4 regions of the Paenimyroides ceti genome follow, and region 1 is predicted to be linked to each of the others. Evidence: riboswitches for the same ligand, from Rfam matches in the RefSeq annotation. Region 1 holds a riboswitch; each other region holds the start of a gene.

Region 1 (4,637 bases):
ATTCCATGGTCTTTAATGATTATAACAACCGAATTGTCTGAAGCTCCTAATGCCAGATATACCTGCTGATGATTGGAGTATTTACAGGCATTGGAAACGATATTGGATATTGCCAGATGCAGCAAAGGTCCGTTTCCTTTTATCTTAAGCTTTTCAGGGTTTTCCGGCAACAGACTGAAATCCATCTTTATTTTGAAATTAGAATTGACGCTTTGAAGATTGTCTTTTACCTCCAACAGGATTTCATCTACACGTACTTTTGAAAACTTTTGAGATTTACCATCAAAGCCTGTTCTCGCAAGATATAGTAATGCTTTGGTTTTCTGTTCCAACTTGTCTGCTTCTTCAAGGATTTTTGCCAAAGCAGTTTCATATTCTTCAGAAGTTCTCTTTTTTGACAAGGCAAGTTCCGCCTCTGCCATAATAGAGGTTAAGGGCGTATTGAGCTCGTGAGAAGCATTGCTGATGAAATTTTTCTGCGTTTCAAAAGAAGTTTCCAAACGGTTGAGCATATCATTGAAGGTGTTTGTAAGCTCACTGATGGGATCTCCATTATTACTCGTAGGAGAAACCAAACGCAAATGTAAATTTTCGGAACCTATTTTATTTACTTCATTGATAATATTTCTAACTGGGCGAATCAGGGTTCGGAATACAAAATGAGAAACAATCACAATCAGTAATACTGAAAATGCGAGTGAAGTAATAAGCAGATTGCGCAGATACGTAATATGATGATTGTAAAAATAATTTTCTGCAGAAACTACTACCATATATTCCTGCTGCTGTTTGTCTTTATACAGCAATGCCGAATAAAAAAGTTTACCTTGATTAAAATTTGCTTTGCCGTTGTTCAGCGCATCCTGAAGGAGTTGTTTTGGAATACCTTTTGTGCGCACTGTATCCTTTCCGGCTTTAGTCAAAGGAATGATATACTCTTTTTGATGGGGTAATTTCTCCAGATAATCTTTATAAACTTCCTCCACATTTACGGATTCCTGTGCATCCCCCAATTGCATTACAGCGGTTGTTGAAACCCTTAATTCCAGTCTTTTGTAGAAGTCTGTAAAAGCAAAATTAGAAAAGGAATAATAAATATAACCGCTGAAAAGCAAGGTATATACCACAAATACGGTAATGATGACTAAAACGGTTTTACTATACGTTTTCATTAGTTTTCTTTTAATACATATCCCATACCGGTAATGGTATGTATGAGTTTTTGATTGCCGTGTTTGTCCAGTTTTTTTCGCAGATAGTTTACATATACATCTACTACATTGGTTCCGATATCGAAATTAATGCCCCATACATCATCCAAAAGATCCGTACGGCTCAATACTTTGGTCGGATTTTTCATAAATTTCAGCAACAGCCTGTATTCTGTAGAGGTAAGGGATATTTCCTGCCCGCCTCTGGTAAGTTTTTTAGTATAATCGTTTAATTCGAGATCGGCAAATTTATAAAGATCGTGTCCCTTTGCAGAAGTGTTTTCAAACAGCTCACTTCTTCGCAACAAAGTCCGGATACGAGCCTTGAGTTCAATAAGCTTGAAAGGTTTTGCCAGATAATCATCTGCTCCGGTGTCTAACCCCAATACAATGTTCTCAGCACTACCCAAAGCCGTTAGAATCAGAATAGGCAGATCAAGATAGCCTTCACTCCGTATCTGCCGGCATACTTCAAGACCGTTCATTTTGGGCAATAAAATATCTAAAATCAACAGATGAACCGTTTGTTTTTTAAGAATATTCATTCCGTCAATTCCGTCAAAAGCATGGATGACCTGGTATCCTTCTTCTTCAAGACTCTGCTTGATTAGGTCGGCTACATGAGGTTCGTCTTCAACAAGTAATATCGTATTCATAAAATCAGCATTAGGCATTTTACAAAAATACCAAGAGTTACACAAATTATCATGTTTTTCGAGATTAGAATGCGATTAGATTTTAATCTGAAATAAATTAGTATCTTTAAAGATATAAAAAATATATCATGAACATTGAACAGATCAACGAAGGACATAAGGGGTATTTCAAGGCTTCAGAAAATGACGCTGAAGCAGGTCGTATGACCTATACCTGGGTAGGTGACACTAAATTTATCATTGATCATACGGAAGTAAACCCGGAATTTAACGGACAGGGAGTTGGAAAGAAAATGGTTCTTGCAGCAGTTGACTATGCGAGAAAAAACAATCTCAAAATCATTCCGCTGTGCCCGTTTGCCAAAGCTACCTTTGATAAGAATCAAGATCTTCAGGACGTACTCTAAACAGTACGTCTTTTATTTTTAGAAATTTTATAAACCATTAATCGATTAAAATCGGTTAATAAGGTCTATATTTGCTGAAATTTTTAAGGAAAAACTCCGGTTTTTTAATTAGGGAATCATGTGAGAATCATGAACTGTCGCGCAACTGTAAATATTTTTTTAAATATAAGTCAGATTACTATCCTTAAAAAACATAAAGGCAATACTTTCGCGATTGAAGTAGCTGTCTGAGAGCCTGAAATACCTTTGTAAAAAGGTATGTTCTCAGTATGCGTTCTGTTTCGGATATTGCTGTAATTAATTTTATAAACTATATCTTACAAAATGACTTTAGAAGAACGAATTCAGAATTCAGAAACCCACATTTTCAAAGCGGTATTCCCTAACACTACCAATCATTATGATACTCTTTTCGGAGGTACAGCCATGCACATGATGGACGAAGTAGCTTTTATTACTGCTACCCGATTTTCAAGACAAAAAATGGTAACGATCAGCAGTGAGAAAATCGATTTCACCAAACCGATTCCCGCAGGAACTTTTGTAGAACTTATTGGTCGTGTTACAAGAGTAGGTAATACCAGTCTCGTAGTTTATGTAGAGATATACATTGAAGAAATGTATTCTGAAAAACGTGAAAAAGCAATTACAGGACAGTTTACTTTCGTGGCAATCGACGAAAATAAGAAACCAACTCCTATCCATTTCAAACAATAGATAAATTAAAAAAGGTATCATAAAATTGCGATATGATACCTTTTTTATTACCGTTTGTTAATCCAAAGAGGCATTATGCTTCTTCTTCAAAAAGCAGCTTGATATTTTCATATGAATTTTTCAGTGCTTCTTTTATTTCTTCTTTATCCAGCCATACAACTTTTTCAATACCTTCTTCAGCTTGTCCCATCAGATGTCCCGTATAATCGGTTTTCATTTCAAACCAACGGGTGATTTTAAGTCTGTATTCCCCGTTTCGTTTAAATACGTGATAGGTTTTCTGCAATTTTTCAACTATAGATAATCCCTGTACTCCTGTTTCTTCTTCTACTTCCCGAATAGCGGTTTGCTCAATCGTTTCCCCTTTCTCAGTTCCTCCCTTTGGCAAATCCCACTTTCCATTTCTGAGGATAAAGAGGACTTTACCTTCCGAGTTGCGAACCAGTCCGCCTCCGGCTTTGTTTACCGTGATCTTTTCTTTGAGCTTTTTAAGAATCTTTTCTTCATCAGGATGGTATAAAATGGCTTTCTGAATTTTATTCTGATAAAATTTTACAATGATTTTATTTATATCGGCACTTTCAAGTAAAAAAAGCTGAAAATCGGTTTCTTTTTCTAATTTATTTGTCAGTAAAAGAGGTTTGTCGTTGATAAAAACTTTATACATTTGTAGTATGATTTTTAATGACAACACAGCACAGAAAACGGCCGAATTGCTTTTACAAATTAACGCAATTAAATTAAATCCTAAAAATCCTTTTACATGGGCTTCGGGATGGAAATCGCCAATTTATTGCGACAACCGCATAACTCTTTCATTTCCAGAGATAAGAACTTTTTTAAAAAATGAATTTGCCGCCAATATAGAGCAAAAGTATGGTAAACCGGATGTGATTGCCGGAGTAGCAACCGGAGCTATCGGTATTGGTTTACTGGTAGCAGAAGCCCTAAATTTACCTTTTGTTTATGTACGCCCGGAACCGAAAAAACACGGAAGACAAAACCAGATTGAAGGCGCTTTCACAAAAGGGCAATCCGTAGTGGTTATAGAGGATCTGATCAGCACCGGAAAGAGCAGCTTACAGGCTGTAGAAGCTTTAAAAGAAAACGGAGCTGAAATTCTGGGAATGGTAGCTATTTTTACGTATGGATTTGACGTAGCTGCAGAAAATTTCAAAAATGCAGGAGTGGCACTTACCACGTTGAGCAACTATCCTACTTTACTAAAAACAGCCGTATTAAAAAATTATATTTCCGAAGAAGAACACGAAACACTCAAAGTATGGAGTTCTGATCCTGCAGGGTGGAATAATTAAACAAGAAGATATGAATTTAGAAAGTCCAAAAGTTAGTGTAGAGAAATCAGCAGCTTATATTTTTAATGCGCTGAATGATATCAAAAATTTTGAAAAATTGATGCCGGAGAATACTTCTAAATTTGAAGTAGTAGATGAAAACTGCTTTATCTTCGGATTGAAAGGGATGCCGGAAATCAAACTGGTAAAAAAACAACAGACTCCGAATACTCAAATCATTTTAGGCGCAGCAAGTGATAAAATTCCTTTTACACTTACAGCTAACATAGAGGAAAAAGGAACAGAATCAACGGAGATTCAGCTCTTATTTGAAGGCACCTTTAATGCCAT
Region 2 (4,637 bases), 2.6 Mb from region 1:
GCTTTCATAATAGCTGCAATAACGGATTCCATACCGGACGGAATCAGTTCTCCGGGTGACGTAAGGGCAAAAGAAACCGGAATAGAGGATGGTAGAGTTGTCTCTTTCAGATAGTTTTCGTCAAGATGATACAGAGCACCGCGTGTAATACGCCAGTTCATAAAAAAATAAATTTCAAGCAGGCGTACCGCATCTCCTTCCAGACGGACACTGGTATCTCTCCAGTACAGGGTATTTTTGTTTTTTGGAGGGGTTTGGTTATAATATTTATCAGAAATATTGATACCGCCCGTAAAGCCGATGTTGCCGTCAATAATGGCAATTTTGCGGTGATTTCTGTAATTGCTGTTGGCAAGAGAATTGAAATGCACGGGCAAAAACACCTGAAAATCAATACCGCTGTCCAGCAGTTCCTTGCGCAGTTTTGAAAGCCGGGGAGAACCAAAATCATCGGTCATCAACCGCACAATAACACCCTCCTTCACTTTTTTCTTCATCAGTTCTATAAACGTACGGCCTGTAGTATCATCATCAAAAATATAGTATTCCAGATGGATATGGTGTCGGGCATTTTCCATAGCTTCCAACAAGACCGGAAACTTTTGCTCACCATTGAAGAGTAAGGATATTTTATTTTTCAGCGTAAGGGAAGAAGAACGGGTGTTTACCAAATATTGAAAAACACTTCCAAAAGGCTCTCCAATGGCCTGAACTTCTTTTTCCATGATGGGATGCAAATCTTTCCAACGCGTGAGAATCTCCTGCTGAAGATGTTTGTCCAGTTTCCGGAAATATTTTTCTTTCTGGAATTTCTGTCCAAACAGATAATAAAACAAAATACCGAGCAACGGAACAAATACGATGATAAGAATCCATGCAATCGTTTTTTCCGGATTGCGGTTTTCAATGAGGATAGTGATGATAACAGAAATATAAATCAGAGATATAGGTATCCAGTACCATTCTTTTATAAAATCCCATATCAAATGTATGTATTCCATTTTGCTATTTCTTAATACCTTTGTAATTTAGAAAAATAAAACAGCAAATGAAAAAGTTTTTAATCGTCGGTTTGGGCAACATCGGAGCCGAATATGTAAATACACGCCATAACATCGGTTTTAAAGTAGTGGATTTTTTAGCAAATGAAGAGGGAGCAGATTACCAAACCGTAAAACTGGGAAGTATGGCAGAGGTAAAAATAAAAGGAAGAACCTTATTGCTGTTAAAACCGAATACCTATATGAACCTTTCCGGAAAAGCGGTACAGTATTGGATGGAAAAAGAAAAGATAAGCGCTGAAAATGTGCTGGTGATTACGGATGATCTCAATCTGCCATTCGGTACTTTGCGCATCAAGCCAAAAGGTTCAGATGGTGGCCATAACGGTCTGAAAAGCATTCAGGCACTATTGGGTACCACAGAATATCCGCGTTTCCGGTTCGGAATCAGCGATGAGTTTAAAAAGGGACAGCAGGCAAATTATGTATTGGGAGACTGGACAGAAGAGGAAAAGGAAGCTTTAAAAGAGCGTCTCAAAGTTGCTGCAGAAGCAGTTAAATCCTTTGCTTTAGCTGGATTGGGAAATACAATGACTTCATTTAACGGAAAATAGTATGAAAAAGGCAATATTGTATTTATTATTAGCCAATCTGTTTACAGCTTGTGCTATGTTTAATAGGAAAACAGAAACAAAAACAGCAGAAACGATGGCGGCAATAATCAAAAATCCATGTCCGGAGCAAGGCAATTGCACGGCAGAGCGTCTTAAAGATAAAGCGTTGTCACTTCGGGAAAGCGAAGATGGAAGAGAGGTATATGTGGAAGTGATCGATCAGAAAGGCAGTTATGTCGTTCACTATAAATATGAAAAAACGGCCAGTGGAAAGTATCAGGATGATTTTCATACAGAAGAACTCTTTTTCCAGATCCCGGCTGAGGCATTCAAAAAAGAATATAAGGATGCTGATTTGCAAAATGTTTTTATGGTTTTTGGAAGACAATGTTACTGTAAAGGGTTTGCGGGCAATTTCAGAGTAACACAAGGCGATTTACAAATCGACCATTCAGAGGAAGAAACACAGGTAAGCGTGCGCTTTAAGGCAGCGGTACCTCAGCTTTTTGAAGAACTTAATTTTAAAGTGCGATAGATGAAAAACGTATTTTTTATAGTGATGTTTTTTTGCTCCGTACAGTTGCTCAACGCACAAAATGACAGCATAGTACCTGTTGTCGGTCGCGGATCAAACACCACAGATTTTCCGGAACTTTCGGTACAACCTCAGTATATCGGTGGAATTGAAGCAATAGGCCGTACAGTGGCCATGAGTTACAATTATCCGCGTGAGGCTATAGATGAGGGCATTACCGGAACTATTATGGTTGAATTTATTGTGGATGAAGAAGGAAATGTGGCTGATGTCACCATAAAAAAAGGAGTGTGTGTGCCTTGCGATCAGGAGGCATTAAGAGTCGTAAAGCTACTCAGAAAATTTGAGCCCGGACTCGATCAGCACGGAAAACCGGTCAAAGCGCGTTATTCTCTTCCCATTACATTGAATCTCGCTGAATAATTTTTACTACTTTTGCGCCGAAATCGGTTGAACATTGTTCATTAATAGGGAATCAAGTACGATTACATCAAATCTTGAGCTGTACCCGCAACTGTAGGCGATACCATATTCTTGTATAAGAAAAAGGGCGCAAGTCAGGATACCTGCCATTTTCACAACATTAAACTTTCGGGAGTTAAAGTTGATGAGAATAGTGCATTGGCTCTGCTTTATTTTCTTTATATCCTAAAAGTTGTCATACTGTATATTTAACAACAAACATATTTAGGATGAAAAAAATTACCTTATTTTTCGTGTTATTACTGACACAATCCCTTTTTGCACAATTTACAGAAAATGATATCCGGTTTTGGGTGGGAGAAGGTACTAAAAAAGCTTTTTTAGTAGCGGATTTCAAAGGAGAAGAAACCATTCATTCCTATGCCTGGGGATACCGTTTTGAAAACGAAGATCTGACAGTAGAAGATATGCTGAATGCTCTTCTTGCTGCTGAACCAAAGCTGCAGGCTCAGATTGACAGTGGATATTTATCTTCCCTTACTTATAACCACCATACCGAGTTGCCGGATCAGTTTGGTTGGGCTACTTTTGACGGAACATCACTGGAAAATTTATCTATGAATAACGGAGTGGGCTATACAGATCTATATGACGGTATGTGGTTTGGTATGACGGCGATGACGGATGATATTGAAGAGCCTTCAACACCGGTAGCGGCTTACAGCTCACAATGGTTTTCAGAAGAAGATATTGTTACCTGGTTTGGAACAGGAACCCATAAAAGTCTTGTTGTGGTTGATTTCGGAACCGATTCTGAAGCCGGAGCAGACTCTTTTGTTTTTGGAATCCGCTATGAGACAGAAACGATAACTGCAGAAGAAGCTTTAGAACTGATACAAACAGAAGCCGATGCATTTGATTATGTAATGGATGCTACCCATCTTAGCGAAATCAACTGGACATCATATAGCGGGGCAGGAGAATGGAAATCTTATACGGGAACAGATCTCTCGGATTGGAAAGAAACAGTTATTGCTCAGGTTGCTCTACAAAACGGGCAATGGCTTGGACTGAGCCTGGGCTCAAGACGACCTTTTACGCCTCGTGAAGAAGGAACTCTTGCAAACGGGGAGCATCATAAGGTTTCATTCAGCATCTATCCGAATCCGGCAGTTGAGACGGTTACCTTAAAGACAGAGCAGCCACTTAAAAAATATACAGTGTATAGCAGTACCGGGAAAAAGATACAGGAAGGAACTGATACGGTAGTGAATGTATCTGCTTTGAGTTCCGGAATATATATTATAGAAGTATGGACTGAGACGGGGAGAACGGCTCAAAAATTATGGAAAAAATAATAAAAAAATGCGCTTTGAACCCAAAGCGCATTTTTTTATTGCCAGCCTCCACCCAGCGATTTGTATAATTTTACACGCGAAAGTAGTTTTGCATGTTTTATTCTGTTGAGGTTCAGCTCATTTTCAAGTGCTGCTTTCTGTGTCGTGATTACTTCCAGATAAGTAGCATATCCGCTGTTAAAAAGCAGGTTGGATTGTTTGATCGCCAGATTGGTTGTCTGTACCTGATCTTCTGCGATAGCAAGCTGTTCTTCTACATTTTTAATTACAATAAGGGCGTCAGAGACTTCAGTGATAGCAGTATAAACTGTTTTCTGTAAATCGATTTCAGCCTGTTCACGCTCAATTTTAGCCACTTCAAAGTCCGTTTTTAATCTCTTTTTACTGAATACGGGTTGTGTAAGCCCACCAATAACACTTCCGAATAAGGCTCCGGGTATGTTGAACCAATTTTCAGGAAGCATACTGTTGACACCTCCACTGAGGTTGATTTCCAGAGACGGATAGCGCTTTGCCTGTGTAACACCCACTACGGCATTTTTGGCATCGAGCTCCAGTTCAGCAGCTACCACATCAGGGCGGTGACGCACCAGTTCTAACGGAACACCAATAGTGAGGGTATCTTTAGGAATGAGTGTAGACAGCATGGCATTTCCGAATTTTACTTCATCAGGAAACTGACCTATCAGCAAACGCAATGCGTTTT
Region 3 (4,637 bases), 640 kb from region 1:
TGCCTAATACATCTTTAAATACATACTCTATTTCATAATTATAATCATCTGAAATAAAAAGTTCTGTCGTAAAAGGATTCGGATAAACTTTTAATGCAAATACATCAAAACTTTCTTCACTTAAAAGCTGTTCATGAATCACGCCTACTGCCTGCAGATCAAATCCACCCGAAGGAAAAGGTGTTGGAAACGAATCATTGATTTTATTACCATAACTGTCATAAGTGGCATATACCGGATTTAATGATCCGCAGACATCAGTGATTTTTACAAAACGAACTGCCTGTTTATCCAACAGAGGAGCGTTCTGAATATCTGAAAGATCAAACGGTGTTCCATATTCGCCTATATATTTCCCTGCCAGATTATGCAGATTTTGTGCTACAGGTGTATCAAAGGTTCCCAATTGTGTATGAGTCTGTGTTAGACTGTGTGACGGAAACATATAATAATTGACTCCGTCTGAACTTACAGCAACTGTTGCCAGTTCTAAATAGCCGACAGATCCGTTTTCAAATACTGCAAAATCATATCCCTGACCGTCTCTTATCGGATGTTCAAAGGTTGCAACAGCATATCCTTTATCGCCCAAACTTACGACATTACCATCCGGATAGCCTATGGCATTTTCAGGAACTCCGCTACTTGCCAGACCCAGCCCCGGAAGCTGAATATTCTGAAAACCTCTTACAACCCGTACATCGGTAGCCCACGCCGTAAAAGACAGACTTCCCTTATGTATAGCTGTAGAACCTGGCGTACCTGCCTGAGGAGCATAAGGCTGTGCAAAAACGAAGCTGCCCGAAATAAAAAAGGTCAGAAAAATGATCGATTTAAACATGTATTATTTCTTGATTAATTTCAAGGTCTGTACTTGCTTGTTATTTTCTAAACGTACAATATAAGTACCGTTTGCAAGGTAACTTACATCAATTCCTTGTGTACTTGTTTTCGTTTTAAGAATTTGCTTACCAAATAAGTCAAATATAATCACTGAAAATTCTTCTTTTGAATTTACATATAATCGATCTGATACCGGATTTGGATATAGTGATACCAAAGATGTTTTAGGATCATCTATACCCGCTGAAGGGCTGACAGCAGAAGGGTAAAAATGATTGGGAAGACCGCCTACATTAAAAGTATCCAACAAATTACCTTCCATTGAATATACATAAACAAATCCACTGTTGCCATAACCATTTGCATCCCCTACATAGATTTTATCTTCAATAATATCCATTCCATAAATTCCTAAATAATCGGTCACCGGAGTTGTTATAAAAGGGGCTGTATCCAATGTATTGGTAGTCAAAGAATATTTGTATATTTTTTCTTTGCTCGTCACATAAAAACCATCTCCCTGCTGTGCCATATGAGAAGCAGGCATATCTTCTGAAAAAGTTACAAGTGTCTGATATGTATCTGTAGTAAGATCAATTTTTCCGATACTGGAAGGCGTTTGCACCAGACCTAAAGAAGAAGCCCAATCAGGAATTCCACCGTTAAGCAGATAAATATTGTTACCCGAAACAATCATCTCTTTGGGAACATCTCCTACATTGATAACTGTTGTAGTTGCATCTGCAATATTATAGACACTTACTTTACTCTCAAAACCGTAGCCACCCTGATGTGCAATATAAAGTTTACCATTGATTTCCTCTATTTTTTCAACACCGTTTGTCATCGGAACAGGTTGCCCCAGTGTGTAAGTTTCCAGATCTAGAACCGCTAAATAATCATCTTCTTCATTGCTTCCTACACCCCAACAGGTAATATAAGCCTTGTTTCCGGAAAAAGCCATATAGCGAGGGTTAACAAGACCTGTATCGATTGTTTCAATATATTCAAAAGTACTACTGTTGACCACGACAATTTTATTGGATGCGTTCAGTACAATAAATGCTTTATCATCGTGGAAAGCAATACTTTGACCTACATCTCCCAATTCCTCATCATTATTTGCCAATCGGTCAATATAATTCGTCAGCTCATTGTCAGGTGAAAGAAAAGAAACTGAGGCATCATTGCTTCCCATATTTCCTTCATTCAGAATAAGAACACCATCATAATACTGCTGTTGTGAAAAACCATTTACCGCAAATGATAAAAAGGCTGCTACTAAAAAATAATTTTTTCTCATGTTATAGTTATTTAAAAAATTAAACCCACAAAATCTGAGTCAGCTTTCGTGGGTTTATATATCAAAAATATCTATAACAATAGCATGTTTCAGCTATAAATAACTGAAACTATCTGTGATATCTGCCTTTTTTCCCGAAAGCTAAATCAGTATATTTAAGGCAGGTCTCCTGGCTTGCATCTTATTATTTGCCTTCTCAATTTTACAATCAATGGCTTTTTTATAATAATAAGTATATAGCTTACAGTTGCGGGTACAGCTCAAGTATCTCACTTGATTCCCTTTTACTATTTTATAACCTTAAATATTTCGAAATAAAAAGCGAATATAGTGTTTTTTATTAGTGATTTATCATTTTTAACAACTACAAACAAACCTGTATTAAATAAAACTCAAATTTTAAAAATATGATCTTTAGATTTAGTAACTTTGATAGATCAACAATTTCTGATAGAAACAATATAGATTGTTTATATTTGCAATACAATTTTTTGATATAAAATGAACACAGTTCTCGACTCAAATACACTTACACCACAAGGCAAACCCAAATGGCTACGGGTAAAATTACCTACGGGTAAAAAATACACGGAGTTAAGAGGTCTTGTAGATAAATACAAGTTAAATACAATTTGTACTTCAGGCAGTTGTCCGAACATGGGCGAATGCTGGGGTGAAGGAACCGCTACATTTATGATCCTCGGAAACATATGTACAAGATCATGCGGATTTTGCGGCGTAAAAACCGGAAGACCTGAAACAGTAGATTGGGACGAACCTGAAAAAGTAGCACGTTCTATTAAACTGATGAATATTAAACATGCTGTGTTGACCAGCGTGGATCGCGACGATCTTAAGGATGGTGGCTCTATCATTTGGGCTGAAACGGTAAAAGCGGTAAGACGTATGAACCCGGAAACTACCTTAGAAACTTTGATTCCTGATTTTCAAGGAATGGAGCGTCACCTTGATCGTATCATAGCCGTACGTCCTGAAGTAGTTTCACATAATATGGAAACTGTTCGCAGACTGACAAGAGAAGTACGTATTCAGGCAAAATATGACCGTAGTCTGGAAGTACTTCGCTATCTGAAAGAACAGGGAGTAAACCGTACAAAAACAGGTATTATGCTGGGACTTGGAGAGACTGAAGAAGAAGTAATCCAAACCATGCATGATTTAAAAGGTGTACATCTGGATGTCCTGACCATTGGTCAATATTTGCAACCGAGTAAAAAACATTTACCTGTAAAAGAATTCATCACACCGGATCAATTCAAAAAATATGAAACCATCGGTCTGGAATTAGGATTCAAACATGTAGAAAGCGGTGCATTAGTACGCTCATCTTACAAAGCACAAAAACATATTTTATAATAAATCCAGGTCGTTCTAAAAAGAACGACTTTTTTCTTACTCATGAAAAACACCCGAATAGCCATCAATGGTTTTGGTCGTATCGGCCGTAATCTATGTCGTCTGCTCCTCCACCATCCAACGATTGAGATTGTAGCTATCAATGACCTGGCAGATACTAAAACCATGGCCCATCTGTTGAAATATGACAGCACTCATGGAAAGCTCTCAGATGAGATCAGTTTTGATACGGATCATCTGTATATCAATGAAAAAACAATCCGTTACTTTAGAGAAAAAGACATCAGCCGTTTAGATTGGAATGATCTCAACATTGATTTTGTCATTGAGGCAACCGGAAAACATAAAACCTATGAACTTCTGGAGCATCATATCAGAAACGGTGCAAAAAAGGTAATCTTATCTGTTCCTCCTGAAGACAACAAAATTAAAACCGTAGTACTCGGTGTTAATGAGCATATTCTGAACAAAGAAGACATCATTGTATCCAATGCAAGCTGTACCACAAACAATGCGGCACCAATGATTAAGATTATAGATGCATTGGGAGGTTTGGATAAAGCCTTTATAACAACGGTTCACTCTTACACTTCAGATCAGAGTTTACAGGATCAGCCCCACAAAGATCTCAGAAGAGCCCGTGCAGCGGCACAATCTATCATTCCGACAACAACAGGAGCTGCCAAGGCACTTACCAAAATTTTCCCTGAATTTGAAGGAAAAATAGGCGGTGGCGGTATTCGTGTTCCGGTACCAGACGGTTCACTTACTGATATTACCTGTTATATTAATAAAGATGTATCGGTAGAAGAAATAAATGCGGCGTTTAAGAATGCGGCAGAAAATGAATTAAAAGGCATCATCGAATATACAGAAGATCCTGTAGTATCCATTGATATTGTAGGAAATCCACATTCGTGTGTATTTGATGCCCAACTCACCTCAGTTTTAGACCGAATGGTAAAAATTGTAGGATGGTATGATAATGAAATAGGATATTCTTCCCGAATAATCGATTTAATTACGTATTTATCAGACCATAACTAAATTTGTTTGCTATTTTTGCACATTAATTTATAATCCATGAAAACAGAAGAAAAATTAAAGACAAGAA
Region 4 (4,637 bases), 320 kb from region 1:
GTTAAAATACTACCGAAAAGAATGGCGATGTTGCTCCATGACTGATTGCCTAAACTACCCAATGCCCAAAAGGTATACTTCTGAAGCTCTTCTGCTGTAGAAAAATAGGATAATACACCAACAATTGCTCCGGTAAAACTGGCAAACATAAGACCTATGATAAGCAACGTCATACTGTCTTTTACTTTTCTTGAAACCAACAACACAACAATAAGTACAATAAGACTTCCCATTACGGAAGCAATGACTACTGCATAGGCAGAAACAAGATATTGTTTTATAAATAAAGGTAAAAAACCGGCTCCTAAAATAATTATGGCTACTCCGAGACTGGCTCCGGAACTAAGTCCTAATACATACGATTCTGCCATTGGATTGCGAAAAAGTGTCTGCATAAGCATACCGCAAACCGACAAAGAAAGCCCTACCATTATGGCAGTTAATGCTTTAGGAAGTCTGTAATTGAGTATAATATATTCCCAACTTACTTTTTCAGCTCCTTTACCCAAAAGAATATCAATAATTTGAGCAAAGGGAATATGAAGGGAGCCAATACTGAGATTCACTACAAAAGCCACCACCAGCATTGCGCCGAGTACACAAAAAAGAAATTTATGCTGGTTTATCAGTCTCATTTATTGTAATGCCTCTATAAAATAAGGTGTATATTCAGATAATTTCTCCGGATGCAGAATAAAAATCAGGTCTTTAAGAATCAGATCAGGACGGTTTGGAGCTTCTTCATAAAAAATCACACCACCTGTTGGTCCTTTTTTAGCACTATAAGTAAACACTTTTCTGTTTTTATAGGCACTAAATTCCGTATAGTGTTTATTATTATTCTTTAACTCCTCATAAGAAGTAAACTGCCCCGGACCGATCCATATCTCGGCATTTTGTGCTTTGTCTAAAACGGTTTCAAATGACAGTGACAAACTTCCGGTTCCTTTGGTATCTGACCACAAATAATGTCCTTTGGCATCTTTAATAAAATAGGCCATCCAGCTTTCTCCCTGTGGAGCATACCATACATCCTGATACATGGATCCGCTGAAAACAACAGGTAATTCTTTCACATCTTTTACAAGTTCTTTTGCCTGATTGTAATCGGTAACAATGGAATTAAAATAAACAGCAGCTTCCTGATTCTTATCAAACAAAACTCCGAAGAATTTTATCCATTCTGCTTTGCCTAAAGGAGTGGTTTCTATCCAGTCTCCGTTTAAAAGTACTTTCAGACCTGCGTTTTCCAGACTTTTGATTTTTTGATTGTTGGCTTCCATACTGTGCGCTACTATTACCTCGGGATTCAAATCAATTGTCAACTCCAGATTAACACTCTCATTATCATTCAATTCCTTTATTTTACCAGCATTAATATTTTTGCGTATGACTTCAGATGAAATGTATTCCAAATGAGGAAAACCAACCAATGCTTCACTTTCACCCAAAGCAACGAGTGAAGGAATATGTGTAGTGGAGGTGACTACAGCTGTTTTTACCGGAATCTGAATACTGACCTCTTTTTTTAAACTGTCCGGAATTTTTGAGAGATCATTTGCCAATACGTAAGTAAACGTTTCTTTTGCATCTTGCCATGGCTGCGTTACTTTTAAAACCGTAAAATCAGGGTATTCATAAAGTTGAAACCCTTTGGCATACTCAACTGAATTTGTTACTGCTGAAACAGTAGTCTTTTCAGTTTCTTTCTTACAAGAGACGAAAACGAATAGAGATAGAAATACCGTTAATTTTAAAATTCTTGAAGTCATTCCGTAGTATTTTTTTTACAAATGTAGCTTATTTTACCATTTACTGCCAAAGATCATTTTTTAATTATTATTTGTCGGTGAGTAATTATGCCTTACATTTGCATCAACTTTTAGGTCAAAAAACGCATTTTTGATAATAGGGAAACAGGTGAGATCATATTCAAATCCTGTGCTGTACCCGCAACTGTAAGCATTTTCTTATATATGTAAGATACTTGTCTGATAACGCCACTAAGCAATTGGGAAGGCAAACAAGTAGCAAAGCCAGGAGACCTGCCTAAAATATAACCATTAAAAAAGACCTTCGGGAAAAAAGGTAATATCGATGAATAAAAAATGGTCCGTTTCATTATTGTTTTCCATTTTGGCATGCCATACTTATGCACAGGAAAACAATCAGCATACAGAACTTGAAGAACTTATCATTACAGATGATAAATTAAGAACGCATAACCTGTCACAGACAATACGTAAAATAAATGACACGGTAGTAAAGACAAGTAATGGCTCTCTTACAGATTTATTGCTTTTTAACTCCTCTATTTATTTTAAAGAAAATGGTTTTGGAATGGTTTCATCTCCCTCTTTCAGGGGAACAACAGCACAGCAAACATCCGTTGTATGGAACGGGTTGCGCATAAATTCTCTTTTATTAGGGCAAACCGACTTCAATTCTATTTCCTATAAAGAATATAATGATATCAGCATAAAGCCAGGAGGAGGAAGCGTTTTATACGGCTCTGGTGCCATCGGAGGAACGATTCATCTCAATAATGAACTTAAATTCAGTAATCATTTTGATAATGAATTGCAACTAACCTACGGAAGTTACAATACTTATCGCGTCAATTATAATCTTTCTGCAGGAAATGATAAATGGAGTACTCAAATCAACATCAACAGAAACGAAAGTGATAATGATTTTGATATTGAGAAACAAAAACGTAAAAACCTGAACGGCCAATATTGGAATAATAGTATTAACACTTCAATCGGCTACCGTATCAATCGTACCCATGACATACGTTTTTTCTCTCATATCTACGATGATGAACGCCATTTTTCTCTGATTTCGGTCAATCAGATAAAGACAAAATATCAAAATCAATCTGCACGAAATCTGTTGCAGTGGAAAGCAACTACACAAAAAACAAACAGTATTGTAAGGCTGGCCTATATCAATGAAAACTACCGTTACTTTGACTATCTGCCTTCTGATCGTCATTCAGGTGGAGAGGTAAACAGCTACATCATAAAATATGATCTGGACTACAAGCTCACTGAAAAAATCGTTGTTTCCCTATTGATGGATTATCAACACAATAAAGGTAAAGGTAATGGATCCGGATTTGCTCAGGCGCAACAGGAAATTTTATCTTCAGGTCTGCTGTTAAAACATACATTGAGTACGAAAAGCGGATATGAACTCGGAATTAAAAAAGAGTTTACAAAAGCCTATGAAAACCCTCTGCTCTACTCTGCCGGTTTTTATATATCCCCCATAGAAAATTACACGATCAAACTAAACGGTTCCAAAAATTACAGAATTCCTACATTCAACGATATTTACTGGGAACCCGGAGGAAATAAAAATCTGAAACCTGAAAGCAGTTATCAGGCTGATCTTTCTCAGGAAATAAACTGGAAAAACTGGCAGTTTTCTGCAAATGTATATGCCATCTTCATTAATGATATGATTCGCTGGCTGCCCACTAATGAAGGATACTGGCAAGCTTCCAATACGAATAAAGTAACTGTAAAAGGAGTGGAATTATTTTCAGCATATCGCCTTCATTTTGGCAGCCATCATATTAATGTTCAGGGTACATATGCTTACACAGATTCAAGAGACAATGAAACTGAAAAACAATTGATCTATGTGCCTTTTCATAAAATAACGGGTAGTATACAGTATCGCTATAAAAATCTAAGCTTACAACTACAGGGGCTTATGAACGGTAAAGTATATACCACCACCAGTAATGATGAAAACTCTGCAATAGACCCTTATACCCTTTTTAATACACAAGTCAGTTACCGTTTCGGAAAAAAGAATGAGCAAATGTTTGCTTTTGAAATAAAAAATGCATCTGATAAAATGTATGAAAATACATTGAACAGACCAATGCCCGGAAGAAATTATACAATTCAATACATCTTAAAATTTTAAAAAAAATGAAAAAAGTTTTATTATCAATTAGTTTAGTAGCACTTCTATATTCTTGTAGCAGTGATGATAATGTAAATACCGGTATTCCTACGGGAGATAAACCGTATTCCAATGGAGTGATTATTCTGAACGAAGGGAATTTCCAGTCCAGCAATGCTAATGCTTCTTATATTTCAAATGATTTAAGCGTACAGCACAACAGCATTTTCTCTACAGCAAACAATAGTGAATTCATAGGAGATGTTGCTCAGTCATTGGCTTTTTATAAAGACTTTGCTTTTATCGTAGTTAATAATTCGAACACGATAGAAGTAGTAAATCGCTATACATTCCAAAAAGTAGCTCAGATCACTCAGGAGCTATCCTTACCAAGACGCATTGTTGTAAAAAACAGCAAGATATATGTTACCAACAGTGCTTCAAAAAAAGTAACAATTTACAATGCAGACAATTATCAGTTTATCACTTCAGTAGAGTTAGATGCTGATCCGGAATACATTGTAGCAAACAATAATTATGTATATGTACAAAGCAACAGCTATGCTTCGCAAAAAGTTGTAGAAGTGATTTCTTTAAGTGACAATGTGAATGTTACGGATCTTACTTTTGAATATGCTTCGAACGGACTTGCTGTTGATAATGCTTCAGGCAATGTATATGCGGTAACTTCTGATGCTACCAAGTCTGAAATTCAC

The links. Region 1 has a riboswitch for cobalamin ahead of QW060_RS03220 (acyl-CoA thioesterase). Riboswitches for the same ligand answer to the same signal wherever they lie in the genome.
Region 2: linked by a shared signal. The riboswitch ahead of QW060_RS16375 (T9SS type A sorting domain-containing protein) and the one ahead of QW060_RS03220 (acyl-CoA thioesterase) in region 1 are both predicted to bind cobalamin.
Region 3: linked by a shared signal. The riboswitch ahead of QW060_RS06405 (DUF5074 domain-containing protein) and the one ahead of QW060_RS03220 (acyl-CoA thioesterase) in region 1 are both predicted to bind cobalamin.
Region 4: linked by a shared signal. The riboswitch ahead of QW060_RS04785 (TonB-dependent receptor plug domain-containing protein) and the one ahead of QW060_RS03220 (acyl-CoA thioesterase) in region 1 are both predicted to bind cobalamin.

The regions. Positions count from the first base shown of each region.
Region 1 is NZ_JAUFQU010000001.1:692,692-697,328, reverse strand. It holds gene QW060_RS03235 (sensor histidine kinase) at 1-1,172, opposite strand, end outside; gene QW060_RS03230 (response regulator transcription factor) at 1,172-1,867, opposite strand; gene QW060_RS03225 (GNAT family N-acetyltransferase) at 1,996-2,274, shown strand; cobalamin riboswitch at 2,344-2,475, shown strand; gene QW060_RS03220 (acyl-CoA thioesterase) at 2,599-2,991, shown strand; gene QW060_RS03215 (NUDIX hydrolase) at 3,065-3,658, opposite strand; gene pyrE (orotate phosphoribosyltransferase) at 3,666-4,307, shown strand; gene QW060_RS03205 (SRPBCC family protein) at 4,318-4,637, shown strand, end outside.
Region 2 is NZ_JAUFQU010000001.1:3,337,273-3,341,909, forward strand. It holds gene cls (cardiolipin synthase) at 1-1,001, opposite strand, end outside; gene pth (aminoacyl-tRNA hydrolase) at 1,049-1,615, shown strand; gene QW060_RS16365 (hypothetical protein) at 1,617-2,150, shown strand; gene QW060_RS16370 (energy transducer TonB) at 2,151-2,573, shown strand; cobalamin riboswitch at 2,581-2,738, shown strand; gene QW060_RS16375 (T9SS type A sorting domain-containing protein) at 2,843-3,931, shown strand; gene QW060_RS16380 (efflux transporter outer membrane subunit) at 3,967-4,637, opposite strand, start outside.
Region 3 is NZ_JAUFQU010000001.1:1,328,903-1,333,539, reverse strand. It holds gene QW060_RS06410 (T9SS type A sorting domain-containing protein) at 1-841, opposite strand, end outside; gene QW060_RS06405 (DUF5074 domain-containing protein) at 845-2,146, opposite strand; cobalamin riboswitch at 2,289-2,464, opposite strand; gene lipA (lipoyl synthase) at 2,648-3,523, shown strand; gene gap (type I glyceraldehyde-3-phosphate dehydrogenase) at 3,566-4,570, shown strand; gene QW060_RS06390 (PhnA domain-containing protein) at 4,607-4,637, shown strand, end outside.
Region 4 is NZ_JAUFQU010000001.1:1,013,116-1,017,752, reverse strand. It holds gene QW060_RS04795 (iron ABC transporter permease) at 1-635, opposite strand, end outside; gene QW060_RS04790 (ABC transporter substrate-binding protein) at 636-1,772, opposite strand; cobalamin riboswitch at 1,868-2,067, shown strand; gene QW060_RS04785 (TonB-dependent receptor plug domain-containing protein) at 2,098-3,942, shown strand; gene QW060_RS04780 (YncE family protein) at 3,948-4,637, shown strand, end outside.